2 regions of the Stenotrophomonas sp. 71799_Sma genome follow, and region 1 is predicted to be linked to the other one. Evidence: riboswitches for the same ligand, from Rfam matches in the RefSeq annotation. Region 1 holds a riboswitch; the other holds the start of a gene.
What was found. A riboswitch is a leader RNA that binds a small molecule or an ion and turns the genes downstream of it on or off. The one in region 1 is predicted to bind cobalamin.

Region 2: linked by a shared signal. The riboswitch ahead of btuB (TonB-dependent vitamin B12 receptor) and the one ahead of ACZK4Z_RS01235 (epoxyqueuosine reductase QueH) in region 1 are both predicted to bind cobalamin.

What each region holds. Positions count from the first base shown of each region.
Region 1 is NZ_CM151202.1:275,046-282,893, forward strand. It holds gene ACZK4Z_RS01215 (NADH:flavin oxidoreductase/NADH oxidase) at 1-1,028, shown strand, start outside; gene ACZK4Z_RS01220 (LysR family transcriptional regulator) at 1,032-1,943, opposite strand; gene purU (formyltetrahydrofolate deformylase) at 2,058-2,909, shown strand; gene pncA (bifunctional nicotinamidase/pyrazinamidase) at 3,198-3,824, opposite strand; gene ACZK4Z_RS01235 (epoxyqueuosine reductase QueH) at 3,880-4,566, opposite strand; cobalamin riboswitch at 4,728-4,942, opposite strand; gene ACZK4Z_RS01240 (patatin-like phospholipase family protein) at 5,070-6,944, shown strand; gene ACZK4Z_RS01245 (helix-turn-helix domain-containing protein) at 7,456-7,848, opposite strand, start outside.
Region 2 is NZ_CM151202.1:547,340-555,187, reverse strand. It holds gene ACZK4Z_RS02545 (TfoX/Sxy family protein) at 1-105, shown strand, start outside; gene ACZK4Z_RS02540 (histidine phosphatase family protein) at 190-768, opposite strand; gene ACZK4Z_RS02535 (acyltransferase family protein) at 896-2,023, opposite strand; cobalamin riboswitch at 2,085-2,307, shown strand; gene btuB (TonB-dependent vitamin B12 receptor) at 2,423-4,267, shown strand; gene gph (phosphoglycolate phosphatase) at 4,452-5,108, opposite strand; gene ACZK4Z_RS02520 (class I SAM-dependent methyltransferase) at 5,173-5,964, opposite strand; gene ACZK4Z_RS02515 (LysR family transcriptional regulator) at 5,961-6,890, opposite strand; gene ACZK4Z_RS02510 (NAD(P)-dependent oxidoreductase) at 6,999-7,637, shown strand; gene ACZK4Z_RS02505 (MBL fold metallo-hydrolase) at 7,723-7,848, shown strand, end outside.

The DNA.
Region 1 (7,848 bases):
GCCAGTACTCCGCCGAAGATGGCCGCGCCAGCGACTGGCACGCCATGCATCTGGGCAACCTGGCGCAGTCCGGTGCCGGCCTGCTGATCCTGGAAGCCACCGCGGTCGAACCGCGCGGCCGCATCAGCTGGGCCGACCTGGGCCTGTGGGATGACGGCACCGAGGCCGCACTGGCGCAGGTGCTGGCCAGCGTCCGCCGCTGGTCGCCGATGCCGCTGGGCGTCCAGCTGGGCCATGCCGGCCGCAAGGCCTCGGTGAGGCGTCCGTGGGACGGTGGTGGCCAGTTGCCGGCTGATGATGCGCGTGGCTGGGCCACCGTGGCGCCGTCGCCGCTGCCGTTCCATGCCGCCGATCCGGCACCGCAGGAACTGGACGAGGCCGGCATCGCCGAGGTCATCGCCGCCTTCGCCGCCAGTGCGGTGCGCGCCGAGCGCCTGGGCTTCGAGCTGATCGAGCTGCATGCCGCGCACGGTTATCTGCTGCACCAGTTCCTGTCGCCGCTGAGCAACCGCCGCACCGATGGCTACGGTGGCTCGCTGCCGAACCGCCTGCGCCTGCTGGTGGAGGTTTTCGATGCTGTGCGTGCGGCAGTGTCCGACAAGGTCGCGGTGGGCGTGCGCATCTCCGCCAGCGACTGGGTCGATGGCGGCTGGGATCTGGTGCAGAGCGAAGCGCTGGCGCAGGTGATGGACGCGCGCGGCTGCAACTTCCTGCATGTCTCCAGCGGTGGCCTGGACGAGCGCCAGAAGATCACCGTCGGCCCGGGCTATCAGGTGCCGTTCGCGGCGGCGATCAAGGCCAAGGTGCGCATGCCGGTCATCGCCGTGGGCATGATCACCGAGCCGGAGCAGGCCGAATCGATCCTGCGCCATCGCCACGCCGATGCGGTAGCCCTGGCGCGCGGCATCCTCTACGACCCGCGCTGGCCGTGGCATGCCGCCGCCGCGCTGCGTGACAGCGTGGAGCCGGCACCGCAGTACCTGCGCTGCGAGCCGCGTGATGCGCGCGGCGTGTTCAAGACGCGCTGAGGCTCACACCCGCCAGGCCGGCGCCATGCCGGCCTGCAGGTGCTCGAACAGCGCGCGGATCTTGGCAGTGAAATCGCGGCGGTCGCTGACGCAGAAATAGACCTCCATCGGCTCCGGGCGCCATGCAGTGTCGGCGCCGAACACTGCCTGCAGGCGGCCATCGCGCAGGTACGGCTCTGCCACGAATGCGGCCAGCCGGGTGATGCCGGCACCGGCTGCGGCCAGCGTCGCCAGCGCATCGATGTCATCGCAGACCATGCTCGGCGGCAGTGCGGCGTCCACGCGCTGGCCATCCTTCAGCAGTCCCCAGCGCAGCGGCCGGCCGTCGGTGGGAAAGCGGTGCAGCAGCCCGCGATGGCCGCTCAGCTCGGAGGGTTGCTGCGGGGTGCCGTGTGCCTTCAGGTAGGCCGGCGAGGCGCAGAACACGAACGGCACGCGCGCCAGCTGCCGTGCGACGACCCCGTCCTCCAGCTGTGCACCGATGCGGATGCTGGCATCCACCGCTTCCGGGCCGTGCTGCACGGCGCGATCGGTCAGCCGCAGCTCCAGCTGCAGTTGCGGGTAGCGCTGCTGCAGCGAAGGCAGCAACGGCGCAAGCACGTGGCGACCGAACGCGCTGCTGCTGGCGATGCGCAGCGGTCCTGCCGGTTCGATGTCACCGGAGGTGACCATCGCCTGCGCGCGCGCCAGGTCGGCTTCGATGTGGCGCACCTGCGCCAGGTACAACGCGCCGGCCTCGCTGAGGGCCAGCTGGCGCGTACTTCGGTTCAGCAACCGTACGCCCAGATGCGCCTCCAGCCGGTTGATGTTCTGGCCGACTGCGGTGGCGCTGATGCCAAGGATGCGGGCCGCTGCGGCAATGCTGCCGGTCTCTGCGGTGCGGGTGAAGCTGCGGATCAGTTGCAACAGGTTCATGACCGACCAGCTTGCCATGGAGAAACCCAAGTATCGCTTGGGACTGAACCAAGCAGGTCGGTTGCATCGGTGACCATCGATCCCGAGGACAGGCTGCTGCCCTACACTCGGGCGATGCGCCCCGATTCCATCCTCACCCTGTCCTGCCCCGACCGTACCGGCATCGTCTACCGCGTATCCGGCCTGCTGTTCGACCACGGCTGCAACATTCTCGACGCCCAGCAGTTCGGCGACGAGGAGAGCGGCCGCTTCTTCCTGCGCGTGCATTTCGATCGCGATGCTGGCCTGCCGCTGGAGACCGTGCACGCCGCCATGGCCACGCTCGCCGCCGGCTTCGGCATGGACTGGCAGCTGCATGATGGCCGCCGCCGTGCACGCCTGCTGGTGCTGGTCAGCAAGCAGGGGCACTGCCTCAACGACCTGCTGTTCCGTGCCCACAGCGGCCAGCTGAAGGTGGACATTGCCGCAGTAGCGTCCAACCACGCCGACTTCGCGCCGCTGGCGGCGTCCTACCAGGTGCCGTTCCACCACCTGCCGGTGACCGCTGATACGCGCGCGGTGCAGGAGCAGCAGATCATCGACCTGGTCGAGCGCGAACGCATCGATCTGGTGGTGCTGGCGCGCTACATGCAGATCCTGTCACCCACGCTGTGCCGCGCGCTGGCCGGCCGTGCGATCAACATCCACCACAGCTTCCTGCCCAGCTTCAAGGGCGCGCAGCCGTACCACCAGGCACACGCGCGCGGGGTCAAGATCATCGGCGCCACCGCGCACTACGTCACCGAGGATCTGGACGAAGGCCCGATCATCGAACAGGACGTGGCCCGCGTGGACCACGCGATGGCGCCGCGCGAGCTGGTGCGGCTGGGCAGCGATACCGAATCGCTGGTGCTGGCGCGCGCCGTGCGCCGCCATGTGGAACACCGCATCCTGCTCAACGGGCACCGTACGGTCGTGTTCCGGTAATCGCCCATCCCGCGTCCGCCGGGCATGGCCCGGCGCTACCACGGGTGCTATCCGGTAGTGCCGGCCGCTGGCCGGCAACTGCAGAGATCCCGAGGTTGCCGGCCAGCGGCCGGCACTACCGAATCCTGATTTCATCCAATGAAAAGCCCCCGGTTCGGCCGTCCCGCGATCTGTAGGGGGGGCGTAGTTAGGGGGCTGGATGAATCGATTGTGTTGTCGTGGGCAGGAGCGCGCAAGCGGCATAAGCGACGTGCGCGGTAGCGCCGGGCCATGCCCGGCGGTCACGCCTCAGGCGATCGAAATCCCCGCCTTGCCCAGCGCTTCACGCACCATCGCGTCGTTGGCGTCGGTCACCGGCTTGGTCAGCTCCCACAGGAATTTCACCCGGAAGCCGGACTTCACCGCGTCCTGCGCGCTCCACAGCACGCAGTAGTCGCGGGCCAGGCCGCACACGTGCACTTCGCGGATGCGGCGTTCGTGCAGCCAGCCGGCCAGGCCGGTGGCCGGGCGCTCGCCATCGGGGCCATGGTTCTCGCGGAAGGCGCTGTATGAATCCACCTGTTGGCGGGTGCCCTTGCGCAGAATCAGGTCGGCCACGGTCCAGTCCACGCCCGGATGCAGCGCGGCACCGGCGCTGCCCTGCACGCAGTGGTCCGGCCACAGGGTCTGCGGCTGCGCGTGCAGCAGGATGGTCTCGAAGGGGCGTTGGCCGGGGTGCTGGCTGGCGAACGAGGCATGGTCGGCCGGGTGCCAGTCCTGTGTTGCCACCACGGTGCGGTAGCGGCGCTGTGCCAGCAGATCGGCGATCGGTGCCACCAGCGCATCGCCTTGGTCGCAGGCCAGCGCGCCACCGGGCATGAAGTCCGGCTGCAGGTCGATCACCAGCAGGGCGACATCGGCGGGCAGGGCGGTCATGGCAGTTCCGGTACAGCAGAAGGGGCGACCAGCGTGGCCGCCCCATGCCCACACGTCAATCGCCCTGCGGCGTCTCAGCGTCCTGCCCGTAGTACAGCAGGCCGATCTTGATCCGTTCGCGGCCATTCTCGCGGCGGTGACGGTTGGCATCGCGCAGCGAGTACACGCAGCCGCAGTATTCCTGCTGGTAGAACTGCTCGCGCTTGCTGATCTCGATCATGCGGCTGGCACCGCCGCCCTTGCGCCAGTTGTAGTCCCAGTACTGCAGGCCTTCATAGCGCGACGCGGCACGGATGCCGCAGTCGTTGATCTGCGCCATGTTCTTCCAGCGCGAGATGCCCAGCGACGAACTGATGGTGTCGTAGCCGTGCTCGTGCGCATACAGCGCGGTGCGCTCGAAACGCATGTCGAAGCACATCGTGCAGCGGATACCACGCTCGGGCTCGTTCTCCATGCCGCGTGCACGGCTGAACCAGTTGTCCGTGTCGTAATCGCAGTCGATGAAGGGAATGTTGTGCTGTTCGGCGAAGCGGATATTCTCCTGCTTGCGCAGCTCGTACTCCTTCACCGGGTGGATGTTGGGGTTGTAGAAGAAGATCGCGTAGTCGATCCCGGAGGCGGTGATCGCCTCCATTACTTCGCCGGAACAGGGCGCGCAGCACGAATGCAGCAGCAGGCGCTTGCCGTCGGCGGGCAGGGTCAGGGTGGGGCGTTGGAGCTCGGTCATCGTCAGGTACCGCATGGACCGCCGGCAACGGCGGTGGCCCATGCATCAGCGCGTGGGTGAACAGGGCTGGCCGGATACCGTGAACAGGACGCGCGCGGCCGCATCGCCTGCACGCGCAGGACAACGACGGCCCCGGCAACCTCCCCGCGGAGATTCCAGGTCGAGTCAGGGGACGGTCGTGTCCCCCGGCCGGGGCCGGTATTCGGGCTGATGGACACGGGCCGCAGCCCACCTACTACCCGCCGCTTCCCAGGCGTGAGCCCAGTGCTGTTGGCAGGATTCGTTTCCATTCACCGCTGCGGGGCAGCTCCGGAATGGGCGCGCGAGGCGCCTTCACCGGATTCCCGTTTAAATCCCTGCCGCCATCAAGGCCACGGCAGGGATACCTTCGGCGTGCCAACGGTGGACGCGTCGAGGCCAATGGTCAAGGGCCAATGAAAGCGCAGGGCTGTGGCTCGCTTCTCAGGCTGTGAGAGCGCCTCTTGCCATACTGGGCACCGACAGACGGGAGGTGGCTCGTGGCGGCGAAGTACTGCGATCTGGTCATGAAAGGCGGCATCACCAGCGGCATCGTGTACCCCAATGCGGTACTGGCGCTGGCGCGCGAGTATCGCTTCAAGAGCATCGGCGGCACCTCGGCCGGCGCCATCGCTGCAGCCGTAGCGGCCGCGGCGGCATGCGGTGATCGCCGCCAGCAGGCCGGCGAGCACCTGCCCGGCGATGCCGGCTACGGCGGGCTGTCGGCGGTGTCGGCGCAGCTGTCGCGGCGCGGCTTCATCTACAGCCTGTTCCAGCCGGCACGGGGGGCGCGCGCCGCCTACCGGTTGCTGGTGGTGCTGACCGGCAATGCCCGCCTGCCACACAAGCTGCTGTGCCTGGCCATCGCGGTGTTCGAGATTGCGCCACTGGAGGTGCTGGTGTCGCTGGCGCTGCTGCTCGGCCTGGGCTGGTGGGGCGGCGATTGGAGCGGCGTGGCCGCCACGCTGCTGCCATCACTGCTGTGCGCGTACGGTGCCGGCGTGGCCGGTGCCGCGCTGCGGGTAGCGCGGGTGGCGCGCCGTAACCTGCTGGGCCTGTGCAGCGGCCTCGGCCGCGATGCACGCACGCCGGCGTTGACCGAGTGGCTGCATGAATGCCTGCAGCAGCTGTCCGGCAAGCCGCTGGATGCACCGCTCACCTTCGCCGACCTGCACGATGCGCCGCGCTATGCCGGCGAGCCGGACAGCCCGCATGCGATCAGCCTGCAGATGATCACCACCTGTGTGTCGCACAACGAGCCGCGCACGCTGCCGCTGGGCGGCGCGCAGTTCTGGTTCCTGCGCGAGGAGTTCGAGCAGCTGTTTCCGGCCAGCGTGGTGCAGTGGCTGGTGACGCAGGCCGGCCCGCCACTGGAGGTGGATGGGCGCCGGTACTACCACCTGCCGCAGGGCCCGAAGCTGCCGGTGCTGGTGGCCACGCGCATGAGCCTGAGCTTCCCGCTGCTGATCAGCGCGGTGCCGTTGCATGAGCCCTCACGCCGCGAGCGTCGCTGTGAACCGACCGCACCTGCGGCCGACCAGGAGCACAACGTCGCCGACAGCATGGAAGGGCTGACCAGTGCCGGGCAGACCTGCGGACCGGTGATCACCGCGTTCCGCATCTGCTGGTTCTCCGATGGTGGCATCAGCAGCAACTTCCCGATCCACCTGTTCGATGCCGCGTTGCCGCGCTGGCCGACCTTCGCCATCAATCTGGTCTACCCGCAGCACGCCGAAGACGTGAGCCACGGCAGCAGTGGCCGACAGGCGCTGGAACATGCTGTGTTCCTGCCCACCGAGAACCGCCACGGTTGGCAGCGTACCTACCAGTCGATCGCCACGCCGTTGGCGGCCGCCGAGCTGGGCCGCTTCCTGTTCGCGGTGGTGGCGACCATGCAGAACTGGCGCGACCTGCTGCAGGCGCGTGCCCCGGGCTACCGCGACCGCATCGTGCATGTGAGCCTGCAGGGCGACGAGGGCGGCATGAACCTGGACATGCCGCAGGACGTGCTGACCCGCATCGCCGACAAGGGCAGCCTGGCCGGTGCGCGCTTCTGTTCGTTCTCGTTCGAGAACCACTATTGGATCCGCTGGCGCAACCTGGCCTCGGCCTACCAGCGCTACACGCTGGAAGTGGCGCGCACCGACGACCCGGCGCAGCAGGTACTGGCCTACCGCGCGGCGTACTCGATGGTTGCCAGTGGCCAGCCGACGCCACCGTCGTACAAGCTGGGCTCGGAAGACAAGCGGCTGGCATCGCAGCAGTTGTGGGGGCTGATGGTCGAGCAGGGACGTACCTGGGAGGACCTCGGCCCGGACCTCACCGACGGCGCACCGCGCCCGCTGCCGCAGATGAAGGTGACGCCGATCTACTGACCCGGTAGTAGATCCACGCCATGCGTGGATGGAACCCCATCGAAATCGAATATTTCGAACATTCATCGAAGAGCATCCCTGCACGACGTGGATCCACCGTGTCGACCAAGGTCGACACCTACCCACAGCAGCAAAGGATGCCGTTTCGACAGCTCGCGGAGACCTGTCGAAGGCGGGTGGGTCCGGTTGCGGGGGCGTGAGCCGCATGGGCCCGAGGCATGCCTCGGGCGGGTTGGGCAGGACGCCCAACCCCGGTCTTGCCGTGTGCGCAGGACTGCGCACACGAGCAAGCGGCGACCGAGCTTACATGGGTGAGGGCGCTTTGCTTGCGAAGCATTGCTTCGCAAGCGCCCGAACGCACAGCCGCCAGCGGCTGGGCCGGGCCCCGGAGGGGGACTTGCAGCGTCCCCCGCAACCGGATCCACCCCGCCATCCCACGGAAAGCCCGCTGTTGCTTTTGCTGTTGCCTTGGATTGAAGCAGGTGCAGGGCGCAGCCCTGCCGAACCAACCCTACCGCCCCGGCAACTGCGCGAATGCGCGCTGCATGCAGTCCTCGCGCGGGCACACCCGGCACCCCGGTCCGATCGACACCGAATTACCCGGGCTCTGCACATCCAGCCCCAATGAATACACCAGCCGCTCGGCATGCTGCAGATCGCAGCCCAGCGCCACCGCGAACGTCTTCCGCGGTTGGCCATGGCCGACCGGGCCGCTGCTGACCTGCCGCGCCAGCCAGAAATGGCGGCGCCCGTCGGGCATGCGCGCGGTCTGGGTAAGGATGCGGCCGGGCTGGTTGAACGCCTCGTAGACGATCCACAGCGGGCACGAGCCGCCCACCTGCGAGAAGTGGAAATCGGTGGCCGAATGACGCTTGGACACATTGCCGGCGCGGTCCACGCGGAT
Region 2 (7,848 bases), 270 kb from region 1:
CCGTTGAAAGCGGCCGGCCCGGCCTCGGGACCGGTGCATGAGCAGCGCTTCGACACCGATGATGACGCGGAAGACAGCGTGGCCGAGAGCGCCGACGAGGATTGACCGGTAGCGCCGGGCCATGCCCGGCGAGCGCGTAGCGCGGGTGATGTGGAATTCGCCGGGCATGGCCCGGCGCTACCGGATTCGTCAGGGCTGCTGCAGCTCCAGCAGTTCGCCCACCAGCCCGACCTCGCCGCGCTCAAGCCACACCCGCAGGCGCGTGCCGTGGTCGATGCGCAGGGCCCAGCACAGCGACATCGGCAGGCCGCAGACCTGCGACAGCACCATGCGCAGTGGGCCGCCGTGGCTGACCACCAGCGTCGGCACCGGATCGTCATCATCAAGCAGGCGATCCAGCGCGCGCGCGATACGCCGCTCGAAGTGGCCCCAGCTTTCGCCGTTCGGCGGCGGGAATGCATGCGGGTCGGCATGGAAGGCCGCCAATGCATCCTCCGGCAGGTCGAACAGCGACTGTCCGTCCCAATCGCCGAAATCCAGCTCTTCCCATTCCTCGTCCGCTTCCACGTCCAGCCCGCGCGGGGTGGCCAGGGCCATCGCGGTGTGCAGCGAGCGCAGCCGCGGCGAACTGATCACCCGCTCCCAGGGCTGCGCAGCGTAGGCGTCGACCAGTTCCTGCGGCAGGCGGGCCAGCTGCGGTGGATCGCTGCGGCCATCGAGGAACTCATCGCGACCGTTGCCGGCATGGCGGACCAGGTCGAGGATCACAGCAGTGCAACCATGCACGAGGCGCTAGCCCGCGACTGCATCGCGCACAGCGCAGAAAAAATGGACGATTGAAGCAACATCATGAACACCACTTCCGGACAGCGTCCCCGTAGCGGGGCACGCCATTCTAGCGTGGGCCGCCCTCTGCCTGCCTGGGAGAGGACCCTGCACGTGATGCGGACAGCGATGCCATCACGCGTTTGCCCAGCCGGATCATCGGTGCTTCGATGCAGCGCTGCCCCAGTGCGGCCAGCGGCAGTGCGACTGCCATTACCAGCACCGCGCACAGCAGATAGCCGGTTGTCCCGTCACCAACGACCGCCAGCAGCCGGCGAAGCACCGGCCCCAGCACGGCAATTACAATGGGATGCCCCAGGTAGAGCGAGTAGCTCACCGTACCCAGCCACGCCGTCGCCCGGTTGACGAGCAGACGCGGCGGGCATTGCGAGCAGCCCAACAGGACTGCCAGATAGCCCAGGCCAGCCACCTGCCATGGTCCTGCCCCGTTCCAGCCGGCTGCGATCCCCGCCACGACCAGCAACAGCAACAGGGCACCGGCCATGTTCAGTGCCTTCCCCCACCAACGCGCCCGCGCCGGAGACAATTGCGAGAGCGCGTTGTACGCGTGGAACGCCACCAACCCCATCGCGAACACGGGCGCGTGCGTCAGCCAACCATAGCCGCCCAGCGAGGCCTCCGCGCGTGCACCCAGCGCGCCGGTTACGGCCAGCGCCGCCAGCCCCAGCAGCACCAAGAGGAGCGTCCAGGCCCGACGCCCGTTATCCACCAACAGGTACAGCAAAGGGAAGATCGCATAGAACAACATCTCCACTCCGACCGCCCAGCTGGCCCATACAATGCCCTGCTCCCAGCCGGGGAACAGGTTGAACGTGAAAGTGGCATTCGCAACGATTTCAGCCCACGGATGGCCGGCATGGCTACCCCGGCCATCGCGGAAGATCGAGAACGCCAGCAGCAGATAGAACAGCGGTGCGATGCGCAGGAAGCGGTGCAGGTAGAAACTCAGCAACGGCCGACCGCTGGCTCTGTGACGAGGCTGGGTATAACACAGCGAGAACGCGCTGATCACGAAAAACAGTGCGACACCCGTGGCCCCCAGCTGCAGAACGGGCATCAACCAACCAGCGACAGTCAGCGTCGGCGCCGGCATCGACTGGACGTGAAACAACACAACGTAGACGGCAGCCAAACCCCGAAGAGAATCGAGGAACTGCAGGCGATCCTTTGCAATCATGTTCCAGGTTCCAACCAGATGCGCGTGCGACGCTCCTCACTCTACCAGCTAGCGATGCCGTAGACTGCGCGCACTTCCAGGTGACCTGCGGCCACGGCCGGCAGGTTGAAACGGGAAGCCGGTGACGCGTGATTCCACGCCAGGCCGGCGCTGCCCCCGCAACGGTAAGCACGTCAGTTCCAGGCAACAACGCCACTGTGCCGCAGGCATGGGAAGGCGCCTGGACGGTGGCCTCGCGCCACCCGGCGGCAAGCCCGGAGACCGGCCAGGAAGCCTCAGGTCGCGATGCGGTGGGCATGGCGCTGGATGACCGCAGCCTGCGCTGCGGCGTCGGCGCATGCCTGCCTTCGCGGCTCCTCCCCTTCGCCACGCGGGCGTGCGTGGCACCTGGAGTCCCCCATGAAGCTGCAGTCCCGAATGCTGTCCCTGGCCGTGCTGGCCGCCCTGCCCGCGCTGGCCCAGGCGGCCGATGACACCACCGCGCTCGACCAGATCCTGGTTACCGCCACCCGCACCCCGATCGCCCTGCAGGACAGCATCGCGCCGGCCCAGGTGATCGACCGCGCGCAGATCGAATCCAGCCCGGCCACCTCGCTGCAGGAACTGCTGCGCGGCCGCGCCGGCATCAACCTGACCAACTCCGGCGGCCTCGGCAAGCAGAGCTCGCTGTTCCTGCGCGGCACCAACTCGGGCCACACCGTGGTGCTGGTGGATGGCGTGCGCATCAACAGTGCCGACCTCGGCCTGGCCATGTACCAGGACCTGCCACTGGCGCAGATCGAACGCGTGGAAATCGTGCGCGGCCCGCAGTCCAGCCTGTACGGTGCCGACGCCATTGGTGGCGTGATCCAGATCTTCACCCGCCGCAACCAGGGCGATTTCGCTCCGCACTTCCAGCTCGGCGGTGGCAGCAACGGCCTGCGCGAAGCCAGCGGCGGCATCGGCGGTGGCACCGAACGCGGCTGGTTCGGCGCCGACATCGCCTACCAGCATTCCGACGGCATCGATGCCTGCCGCGGCTCCGCCTCGGTGTTCACCGCGGGCTGCTTTGCCGACGAGCACGACCGCGACGGCTACCGCAACCTGTCCAAGAGCCTGCGCGGCGGCTACAGCTTCAACGACCAGTGGACCGTGGAAGGCAGCGCACTGCGCGCCGACGGCAAGAACCACTACGACGGTTACTACAACTATTCGGAAACCCGCCAGCAGGTGCTCGCTGGCAAAGTGCGCTACACCCCGTCTGAACGCCTGGCTTTCACAGCCAACGTCGGCCGCAGTGACAACGAGTCGGACAACTTCGGCGCACCGGGGGTGTTCGGCAGCGCCCAGACCCATCGTGACAGCGCCTCGCTGCAGGGCGACTTCGGCGTGGCCGAGGGCCAGCTGCTGAGTGCAGGCGTGGATTGGAGCGAAGACAACCTGGACGGCAGCAGCGCCGGATATCTCGTCGACAGCCGCCGCAACACCGGTGTGTTCGTGCAGTACCAGGGTCGCTTCGGCCGCCATCAGCTGCTGGCCAGCGCGCGCAATGACGACAACCAGCAGTTCGGCAACCATGCCACCGGCAGCGTGGGCTGGGCGATGGAACTGGAGCACGGCCTGCGCGTCAATGCCAGCTACGGCACGGCGTTCAAGGCGCCGACCTTCAGCGACCTGTACGACCCGTGGAGCGGCGTGCCGACGTTGAACCCGGAGAAGTCCAAGAGCGCCAACCTCGGTGTTTCGCAGCAGGGCCAGGGCTGGCACTGGGGCCTGGACGTCTATGAGACCCGCATCGATGACCTGATCACCTACGATGCGTCCACGATGAAAATGCAGCAGGTGGAGAAGGCGCGCATCCGCGGTGCCGAGCTGACCGGTGGCGTGCTGTTGGCCGGTTTCGACATCAACGCGCAGCTGAGCTACACCGACCCGCGCAACCGCACCCATGGCAGCACCCAGTTCGACAACTGGCTGCCGCGCCGTGCGCAGCAGACCGCGCGCCTGGACGTCGACCGCCGCTTCGGTGACGTCCGCGCCGGCCTGACCGTGCAGGGTGCGGGCAAGCGCTATGACAACGCCAGCAACTCGGTGAAGGTTGGCGGCTACGGCACGCTGGACCTGCGCGCCGAGTACGCGCTGACGCCGTCGTGGTCGCTGCTGGCGCGCGCCGCCAACGTATTCGACCGCACGTATGAAACCGTGGCGTGGTTCAACCAGCCGGGCCGCGAGTACCAGCTGAGCGTGCGTTACCAGCCGAAGTGACCGCGACGGTCATGGCAGTGCCGGCCGCTGGCCGGCACTACCATGACCTTCGGCAACGCATCCCGGGTTGCCGGCCAGCGGCCGGCACTACCCAATGCGCCGATCCGGGATTGCCGGCCAGCGGCCGGCACTACCCATTTCGTCAGCCCGGGTTACCGGCCGGCGACCAGGGATGTCCGTTGCATCAGCCCTGCAACCCCGGCAACTCACGCAGGTCGTCGATCACCGCCACCACATGCGCGGTGGCCAGGTCCAGGCCACGCGGATAGCCGTAACGCACCAGTGCGATCGGCATGCCCGCATCTTCGGCGGCGCGGTAGTCGGTCAACGAATCACCCACCATCAGGCATGCGTCCACCGGCAGCCCGAAGTGCGCGGCGACGTGCCGCAGCGGTTCACCACTGGGCTTGCGCTGCGGCAGGGAGTCGCCACCCAACACCAGCGCGAACGCATCACCGATGCCCAGGTGCTGCAGCAGCGGTGGCACCAGCGCTTCGGGCTTGTTGGTGCAGATCGCCAGCGGCACGTTGCGCGCACGCAGCTGCGTCAGCGCTTCGGCCACGCCATCGAACAGGCGCGGGCTGCGCAGCAGGCACTCACGGTAGTGCACCATGAACACCGGCATCACTTCGGCCAGGTCGACTTCGCGACCGGCGGCATGCACGGCCTGCTCGACCAGGCGGCGCACACCATCTCCGATCCAGCCCAGCACCGTGGCTTCCGGCACGCGTGCCACACCGATGTCCTCCAGCGTGCGGTTCAGTGCTTCGGCGATATCGGCGGCGCTGTCGACCAGCGTGCCATCAAGGTCGAACACGACCAGCGGATAGGGATACGACAAGGGACGGCACCTGCATGACGTGGGGCCGTCCATTGTACGCCGCTGGTTTTTGCGCCGATCCGCCTCAGCCGATCCGGCGCGCGCGGGTCGCCAGGAAGGTGGGCAGATAGCGATCGATCAGGAAGCGCGGCTGCGGCTGCCAGTCTTCCATGAAGCGATCGATGATGAAGCCGGCATCGAGCTGACCACCGATCAGTTCGGTCAGGCTGTGGCCGAAGGTCAGCGCGTCACCCCGTGCCAGCTTCGCCTCGCGCTCGGCCGGCGCCAGGTCTTCCAGGTCCGAATAGGGAATGGCGTACTGTGGCCGGATCAGGCCTTGTGCATCCAGCTGCGGATCGCGCGCGCCAACGAACAGCACCGGGTTGTAGAAGCTGGCCATCAGCATGCCATCGCGTGCCAGCACGCGGCGGCACTCGGTCCACACCGGGCGCACATCAGGCACGTACAGGTTCGAGATCGGGTGGAACACCACATCGAAACTGTCGTTGGCAAACACGTGCAGATCGCGCATGTCGCCCTGCACGGTGCGCAGCTGCAGGCCATCGCGCGCGGCGACCCTGCGGTCCTGTTCCAGCTGCCCGTCGGAGAGATCGAACACGGTGACGTCAGCGCCCGCAGCGGCCAGCACCGGTGCCTGCTGGCCACCGCCCGAGGCCAGGCACAGGATGCGACGGCCGCGCACATCACCCATCCAGTCCAGTGGCAACGCGCGGGGCGTCAGGTGCACCTGCCAGCGGCCTTCGCGCGCGGCGGCAATCGTTGAACTTTCCACCGGGCGCGACCATTCGCGCACTTCGCTGGCCTGGCGGTCCCAGGCAGCACGGTTGTGGTCGATCAAGGCCTGTCCATGGTTCATGTGTTCTCCTTGCCCGGTGGGCGCCAATCCAGATCCTGGAAGGCCGGGCTGGCGAAGCACTCGGCCAGGAAGTCCAGGAATCGCCGCATGATAGCGGGCTGCTGGCGCCGTGACGCGTACACGGCATGAATGCCGAGTTCGTCCAGGCTGAATTCGGGCAGCAGTTCGATCAGTTCGCCACTGCGCAGCAGCGGCGCCACCTGGTAGGTCGGCAGCATGGCGATGCCGGCACCGGCGCGCACCGCCTCCAGCAGCAGCGAGGCCTCGTTGGCACTGATGTTGCCACCCACCGCCACCGACAGCGAACGCCCATCGCGGTGCAGCTGCCACAGGCTCTTGCCGACGTAGTGGTGGGTCAGGCAGTTGTGCGCGGCCAGGTGCTCGGGGGCGGTCGGTGTGCCACGTGCCTGCAGGTAGGATGGCGTCGCGCACAGCACCGAGCGGCAGGTGGCCAGCCGCCGTGCGATCAGGCTGGGATCGATCTGGCGCGCGATGCGCACGGCCAGGTCCACCCGCTCCTCCACCAGGTTCACCGTGCGGTCGACCAGCAGCAGCTCGATGCGCGCCGCCGGATGGCGCGCGACGAAGCCGGCCACCGCCCGCGCCAGGTGGCTCTGCCCGAATGAGACGCTGGCGGTCACCCGCAGCGTACCGTGCGGCTCGGGATCATCACTGGCCAGCTCGCCCTGCAGTTCTTCGCCGATCGCCAGCATCTGCCGGAAGCGCGCCAGCGCTGCCTCGCCGGGGCCGGTCAGGCTGACCCGGCGCGTGGTCCGGTGCAGCAGGCGTGCGCCCAGCCAGCTCTCGACCTCGGCCAGGTAGCGGCTGACCATCGCCCGCGACATGTCCAGCACCTCGGCGGCGGCGGTGAGGCTGCCGCGCTCGGCCACCTCGACGAACACGGTCATGGCGGACAATCGGTCCATATGCTCGATCCATGCAACAAACAAGCGCGTTATACGCTGTTTTTCGAGCAACTGCAGCAGCCTAGAGTGGCCCCATTCCCACCCCACACCGCCCCACGGAGTCATGCCATGAAAATCGCCCTCGTTGGTTCCACCGGCAACATCGGCCGCCAGATCGCCCGCCACGCGCTGGCCCGCGGCCACGAACTCACTGTCATCGTGCGCAGCGCGCAGGACCTCCCGGCCGAGCTGGCCGGTGCCCATCCCGTGATCGCCTCGCTGGATGACCAGGACGCGCTGGTTGCCGCCATCACCGGCCACGACGTGCTGGCCAGCGCCTACGGCCCGCGCCCGGGCGATGACATCGGCCGCGTCGGCGAGGTCGCCGCGCAGCTGGCCGCCGCCGCACGCAAGGCCGGTGTACCGCGCCTGGTGGTGGTCGGTGGCGCCGGCAGCCTCGAAGTCGCACCCGGCGTGCAGCTGGTCGATACCCCCACCTTCCCGGACGCCTACAAGCCGTACGCACTGGCACACCGTGAGGCGTTCAACCGCCTGCAGGCGGTGGATGACCTGGACTGGACCTTCTTCTCGCCGGCCGCCGAAATCGGCCCGGGTGAACAGCGCGGCCAGTACCGCGTGCAGGCCAAGGCCTTCCTCGCTGATGCCAGCGGCCACAGCCGCATCAGCTACGCCGACTACGGCGCGGCGTTCGTCGCCGAGCTGGAAGCGCACCAGTACCCGAAGCAGATCATCACTGCGGCGTACTGATGCCAGGCCGCCGGGCATGGCCCGGCGCTACCCACCTGTGAGCCAGGCCCACGCCCGGCTCGCCGTCCGCCACAAGGAATGCCCCATGCGTACCGCTGCCCTGCTGCTCCCCCTCGCCCTGGCCGCCAGCTTCACCAGTGCGCCACTGCTCGCCGCGCCGGCCGCCGCAGCGCCGGCCACGGCCACGAAATCCCAGCTGCACCTGCAGACC